One region of the Pararhizobium sp. P1_E7 genome, then DNA from elsewhere that is predicted to be linked to it. Evidence: predicted binding sites of a transcription regulator. Region 1 holds the regulator's gene; the other holds the start of a gene.

Region 1 (3,410 bases):
GACGATATCCTGCGCCAGTTCGGCTCACGCCCGCATTGGGGCAAGCTGCATTTCATGGGTAGCGAGGACGTGACGGCGCTTTATCCACGCGCCGGAGATTTCCGGGCACTTCGGAACAAGCTCGATCCGGAAGGGCGTTTTTTGAACGACCATCTGAAGCAGTTGTTCGGGTGACGAAAACCTCGTGAAAAACGTCCTGTTCATCTGCAGCCAGAACAAGTTGCGCAGCCCGACTGCCGAGCAAGTGTTCGCAAATTGGCCCGGCATCAAGGTTTCTTCCGCCGGAACGAACAACGACGCGGAAAATCCGCTAACACCCGAGCAAATCGAATGGGCCGACATCGTCTTCGTTATGGAGAAATCACATCGCAACAAGGTCCAGACAAAGTATAGAGCCCATCTGAACCGAAAACGGCTTATCTGCCTTCATATTCCGGATGAATATGAGTTTATGGACCCACATCTTATCGAGCTGTTGAAAGCAAAAGTGCCGAGTCATTTATGAGGCGATAAGCACGGTGTCAGAACGGTCTAGAATTTAGCCATCCTGACACCGTTTCTCATGAAATTGAATCAAGCGGCCGGTGGTTCTTCCGCAGCGACGATTTTCGGGCCGCCCTTGGCGACGCCGACCATGGCGGGGCGCAGCACGCGTTCGCCGATGGTGTAGCCGGCCTGAACGACCTGGACGACGGTGTTGTTGGGGACTTCCGCATTCGGAATTTCGAACATCGCCTGATGGAAGTTCGGGTCGAACTTCTGGCCGACCGGCTCCAGCTTCTGCACGCCATGACGTTCCAGCGCCGACAGCATGGCGCGTTCGGTCATCTCGACGCCTTCGATCAATGCGTTGAAGCCGGCATCGCCTGCTTCGCGGGCTTCGGCCGGAATGGCATCGAGCGCGCGGCGCAGGTTGTCGGAGACGGCGAGCATATCGCGGGCAAAGCCGGCGACGGAATAGGATTTTGCATCCTTGACGTCGCGCGCGGTGCGGCGGCGCAGGTTATCCATTTCAGCGGCAAGGCGCAGATAGCGGTCGCGCATGTCAGCGGCTTCGGCCTTGGCAAGCTCCAACGGATCCGGCTCGGAAACGGCTGAGTCGACCTGTTCAGCGGCGGCTTCGGCATAAGCGGCCGCTGCTTCGTCCGCGTTCGCTTCAGCACCGTGTTTGTTCATATCGTCGGTCATGACGGTCTCCGGAATGTCAACATGTCTAGGATTTGGTGTCGATATCGAGCTTTGAAGCCGAAAAATCAAGGGTGCAATCGAACGCTGCCGGAAAAACCGGCTTTCTTCCGGCCGGTTATCGCGACAAACGCGACATCAATTGCGCCGTATAGTCCACCATTGGCACGATGCGCGAGTAATTCAGCCTGGTCGGGCCGATCACCCCGACGGCTCCGACGATCTTGTCGTCGCCATCCTTGTAGGGCGCAACGATCAGCGACGAACCGGACAGCGAGAACAGCTTGTTCTCCGAGCCGATGAAGATTCGCACCCCCGGCCCGCTTTCGGCCAGATTGAGGATTTCGATCAGGCTGTCCTTTTTTTCCAGGTCATCGAACAGCATGCGAAGGCGATCGACATCCTCGGCACCGGCCAGCCCCTCGAGAAGATTGGCACGGCCGCGCACGATCAGCTGCGTCGGCTTGTCATCCGCCTCGCTGCCCGACCAGATGGCGAGGCCGCGCTCGACCAGGTCCTGGCTCAGCGTGTCGAGTTCGCGCCGCACGGTTTCCTTGACCTTCTCTAGCTGACCGCGCACTTCGGGCAGCGTCTGCCCGGCGAGATGCGCATTCAGGAAATTGGCCGCTTCCGTCAACTGTGAGCTGGTAACGCCGGCCGGAAGCTCGATGATGCGGTTTTCCACCTGGTCATGCTCGCCGACGAGGACCGCGAGCGCCTTGGTCGGCGCCAGCCGGACGAATTCTACATGCCGCAGCACCGGATCGTTCTTGGCGGTAATCACCAGCCCTGCGCCACGCGACATGCCCGACAGCATCTGGCTCGCCTCGGTCAGCAGCGTTTCAACAGGCTGGTCGCGGTCGGCGCGGCGCACATGCCGGTCGATCGAAGCGCGATCCTCGGCGGAGAGGTCGCCCACCTGCATGAAGGCATCGACGAAGAAACGCAGGCCATTCTGCGTCGGCAGGCGCCCGGCGCTGATATGCGGGGAGTAGATCAGGCCAAGGTCTTCGAGATCGCTCATGACGTTGCGCACGGAGGCCGGTGACAGCGACATCGGCAAGATGCGCGACAGGCTGCGGGAGCCGAGCGGTTCGCCGCTTTCCAGATAGCTTTCCACAATGCGACGGAAGATTTCGCCCGACCGCTCGTCGAGCGCCATCAGCCTTTCCTGCATTGCAGATCTATCCAGCACCATTCGAACGCGAAACCCATATTGTCGAAGTCAATTGAAATATAGTGATCCCGGTTCGGATAGCAAAAGGGAAATTGGCCGGAAAGCCCGCCGCATAGCGGCTTTTCACTCTTTTAGCGCAAATGATTTCCCTTCCGGCAGAATGGCTGGCTGAAACCGGCCGTCCGCAGCGTCGGCCGGCTTGCACGATGGTTCGGCATCGCTCTGCGCCGGCCTTCTTTGGGCCCGGCCGGTTTGAGCCAACAGAATTGCTTCCGTTTGAAGATGAAAGGCTCTAGAAGGCTGACAAACATCACAGGAGTTCATGATGCGGCCCTCCGGCAGAAAAACCGACCAGATGCGCAAGGTTTCCTTCGAGCGCAACGTTTCCAAGCACGCAGAAGGATCCTGCCTCGTCAAGTTCGGCGACACGCATGTGCTGGTGACGGCAAGCCTGGAAGAAAAGACGCCGCCATGGCTGCGCAACAGCGGCAAGGGCTGGGTCACCGCCGAATACGGCATGCTGCCGCGCGCCACCGGCGAGCGCATGAAGCGCGAGGCAGCCTCCGGCAAGCAGAGCGGCCGCACCCAGGAAATCCAGCGGCTGATCGGCCGTTCGTTGCGCGCTGTGGTCGACCTGCAGGCGCTGGGCGAGCGTCAGATCTCGATCGACTGCGACGTTATCCAGGCTGATGGCGGTACCCGTACCGCCTCTATCACCGGCGCCTGGATTGCACTACGCGATTGCCTCGCCTGGATGGAAGCCCGCAACATGATCAAGGTGGAAAAGGTCCTCAAGGACCATATCGCTGCGATCTCCTGCGGTATCTTCGCCAACCAGGCGGTGATCGATCTCGACTATCTGGAAGACTCCGCCGCTGAAACCGATGCCAATTTCGTCATCACCGGCTCGGGCGGCATCGTGGAAATCCAGGGTACGGCAGAAGGCAAGCCCTTTTCCGAAGAGGAATTCGGCACGCTGCTCAGCCTTGCCAAGAATGGCATTGCCGACCTGGTGGGCATGCAGAAGCAGGCTATCGGGGGCTGAGAA
Region 2 (3,410 bases), on a different contig from region 1:
CGCGTCGTCGATACGGTCCTTCTTTTCCTTGACTTCGATTTCAGTCGCACCGCCGACGCGGATGACGGCAACGCCGCCAGCGAGCTTGGCAAGACGTTCCTGCAGTTTCTCGCGGTCGTAGTCGGACGTGGTTTCTTCGATCTGACCCTTGATCTGGGCAACGCGGCCTTCGATCTCGGCCTTCTTGCCATGACCGTCGACGATCGTGGTGTTTTCCTTGGTGATCGAAACCTTCTTCGCACGGCCGAGCATTTCGAGCGTGACGTTTTCCAGCTTGATGCCGATATCTTCGGAGATGACCTGGCCACCGGTCAGGATGGCGATGTCTTCGAGCATGGCCTTGCGGCGATCGCCGAAGCCCGGAGCCTTGACGGCAGCAATCTTCAGGCCGCCACGCAGCTTGTTGACAACGAGGGTCGCAAGCGCTTCGCCTTCGACGTCTTCCGAGATGATCAGGAGCGGCTTGCCGGTCTGAACGACGGCTTCGAGAACCGGGAGCATGGCCTGCAGGTTGGAGAGCTTCTTCTCATGGAGAAGGATGTAGGCGTCTTCCAGCTCGGCAACCATCTTTTCCGGGTTGGTCACGAAGTAAGGCGACAGGTAGCCGCGGTCGAACTGCATGCCTTCGACGACTTCGAGTTCGGTGTCTGCGGTCTTGGCTTCTTCAACCGTGATGACGCCTTCATTGCCGACCTTCTGCATCGCGTCAGCGATGTACTGGCCGATTTCCTTTTCGCCGTTGGCGGAGATCGTGCCGACCTGGGCCACTTCTTCCGAAGTGTTGATCTTCTTGGCCTTCGCAACGATGTCCTTGACGATGGCGGCGACTGCGAGGTCGATACCGCGCTTCAGGTCCATCGGGTTCATGCCGGCTGCAACGGCCTTGCCGCCTTCGCGAACGATAGCCTGGGCGAGAACGGTTGCCGTCGTGGTGCCGTCGCCGGCGATGTCGTTGGTCTTCGAAGCAACTTCGCGGACCATCTGGGCGCCCATGTTTTCGAACTTGTCTTCGAGTTCGATTTCCTTGGCGACGGAAACGCCGTCCTTGGTGATGCGCGGTGCGCCGAACGACTTGTCGATGATGACGTTACGGCCCTTAGGACCCAGCGTTACCTTCACTGCGTCTGCGAGGATGTCGACGCCGCGCAGCATCTTTTCGCGCGCGGTACGGCCGAACTTAATTTCTTTGGCTGCCATGTTAAAAACTCCCGGGCTGATGCCCAATTGGTTTTATGGAAAGTGGAAAAGGTAGGAACCGGCTCAGATCAGCCGATAACGCCCATGATGTCGGCTTCCTTCATGATCAGAAGGTCTTCGCCGTTGAGCTTGACTTCGGTGCCCGACCACTTGCCGAACAGAACGCGGTCGCCAGCCTTGACGTCGAGAGCGATGAGAGCGCCCTTGTCGTCACGGGTGCCGGTGCCGACAGCGACGATTTCGCCTTCCTGCGGCTTTTCCTTGGCGGTATCCGGAATGATGATGCCGCCCTTGGTCTTTGCTTCAGACTCGACACGGCGTACGACGACGCGGTCATGCAGCGGGCGGAAATTGGTGCTTGTCATTGTCTAATCCCTCGATCAAATGACTTCACGGATCGTCTCTGCGATCCGCTGGATGGATGTTAGCACTCCTATTGCTTGAGTGCTAGCGGCTTGCAGATAGGGGTGGCCGCCGATTGAGTCAAGGACAGGCCGGCAAGATTTCTTTGCGGCCGGAAAATGGCTGATTTGGTTTCCGTTGTTTCCGTTTTTTTCGTCTAGTTCGCCGATGGGGTCTGCGAATGCCCCACGAGGCATGATGCCATCACGTCGCGTCCAGTCCCTCGAAAAGGACGTAAATCATGGCCTCGTATAACACTATCTCTACGGAAAACCTCGGGGTGGGCCGCTTTGTGGCAGGACCGGTTTCCATGCCTTTGCCGGTCTGGCAGACCTTCCAGCTGCCACCATTCTGGCTGGCGCTTCTGGCAGCCTTCGCGCTCTCTCGCTTCAAGCGTGGCGTCGTGACAACCGTTGCCATCCGCGCGGCCGCCGGTTGGCTGATCCGCAGCTTTTAGCGGTTTCGCCGAATTCTGCGCCGGAAACCTTGGAATTCAGCCGCCATTTTCCGGATGGAGACTTGTGTTTTTAACGCCTGCCTGCGATGTCACCCCGACCATTTTTTTCTGCGGGAAGCCAGCATGGCCGTTCGGATCAACAGTTTTCGCGACATTGCAAGCCGTTATGATGTCGTTCTGTGCGATGTCTGGGGCGTGCTGCACAATGGGGTCGAGGCTTTCAAGGGGGCTTGCGAGGCGCTGACTGAAGCGCGCGCCAAGGGGCTGACCGTCGTTCTCATCACCAATTCGCCGCGCCCGCATCCCGGCGTCATCGTCCAGATCCGCGGCCTTGGCGTGCCGGACAGCGCCTATGACCGTATCGTCACTTCCGGCGATGTCACCCGTGCGCTGATCTCTGCCGGCCCGAAGAAGATCTATTTCATCGGCGCCGAAAAGGATCTGCCGCTGCTTGAGGGCCTGGGCGTCAGCATGGTCTCGTCCGAGGAAGCCGAAATCGTTGTCTGCGCCGGCTTTTTCGACGACGAAACCGAGACTGCCGACGACTATCGCGCAACGCTTTCCGGTCTCGCCAAGCGCAAGGTGCCGTTCATCTGCGCCAATCCGGATCTGGTCGTCGAGCGCGGCCACAAGCTGATCCCCTGCGCCGGCGCGATCGCCAAGGTCTATGAGGAACTCGGCGGCGAAACCCGGATTTCGGGAAAACCCTATGTACCGATCTATCGCGCGTCGCTGTCGGAAGCCAAGGCCGTTCGCGGCGGGCTCGACCTGTCGCGGGTGATCGCGGTCGGCGACGGCATGCCGACGGATGTCAGGGGCGCCCAGGATTTCGGTCTCGATGTGCTTTATATTAGCGCTGGCATCCACGCGGCCGAATATATGGTGGTTGAGAAGACCGACGAAGCCAAGCTGACGGCATTCCTGAAAAACGAGGGTGCCACGCCGAAATGGTGGATGCCGAGACTGGCGTGACGGATTGGGCTTGATCGACCTGCACTAGAGAAGACTGGCTAACGGATATGACGGTTTTTCATCGCAACGAGACCCGCGAACCTCTGCCACAGGCGCTACGCGGCGGTGTCATCGCCATCGGCAATTTCGATGGCGTGCATCGCGGCCATCAGTCCGTGCTCAACCGGGCATTGGAAGAAGCGCGGGCGCGCGGCGTTCCGGCCCTGGTTCTGACATTCGAGCCGCACCCGCGCAGCGTCTTTCGTCCGGACCAGCCGGTCTTCCGCCTGACGCCGGCGCCGCTGAAGGCGCGTATCCTCGAAGGCATGGGCTTTTCTGCCGTCATCGAATATCCGTTCGACCGCACCTTCTCGCAGTTGTCCGCCTCCGACTTCATCCGCTC

Evidence for each region. Region 1 encodes HrcA, which represses chaperone genes, less so after heat shock. Its sites were predicted from a motif close to GTTAGCACTCNCNNNNNGNGAGTGCTAAC; they were not measured.
Region 2: groES (co-chaperone GroES) is a predicted target of HrcA. The motif match lies at 1,621-1,649, and genes of this name have one in related genera.

The regions. Positions count from the first base shown of each region.
Region 1 is NZ_JBFUBH010000011.1:114,730-118,139, reverse strand. Features, by position in the region: gene AC1D17_RS14400 (D-arabinono-1,4-lactone oxidase) at 1-174, shown strand, start outside; gene AC1D17_RS14395 (low molecular weight protein tyrosine phosphatase family protein) at 185-505, shown strand; gene grpE (nucleotide exchange factor GrpE) at 574-1,188, opposite strand; gene hrcA (heat-inducible transcriptional repressor HrcA) at 1,304-2,383, opposite strand; gene rph (ribonuclease PH) at 2,688-3,407, shown strand; gene AC1D17_RS14375 (VOC family protein) at 3,410-3,410, shown strand, end outside.
Region 2 is NZ_JBFUBH010000015.1:49,247-52,656, forward strand. Features, by position in the region: gene groL (chaperonin GroEL) at 1-1,197, opposite strand, end outside; gene groES (co-chaperone GroES) at 1,266-1,562, opposite strand; gene AC1D17_RS16110 (hypothetical protein) at 1,841-2,056, shown strand; gene AC1D17_RS16115 (TIGR01459 family HAD-type hydrolase) at 2,180-3,028, shown strand; gene AC1D17_RS16120 (bifunctional riboflavin kinase/FAD synthetase) at 3,076-3,410, shown strand, end outside.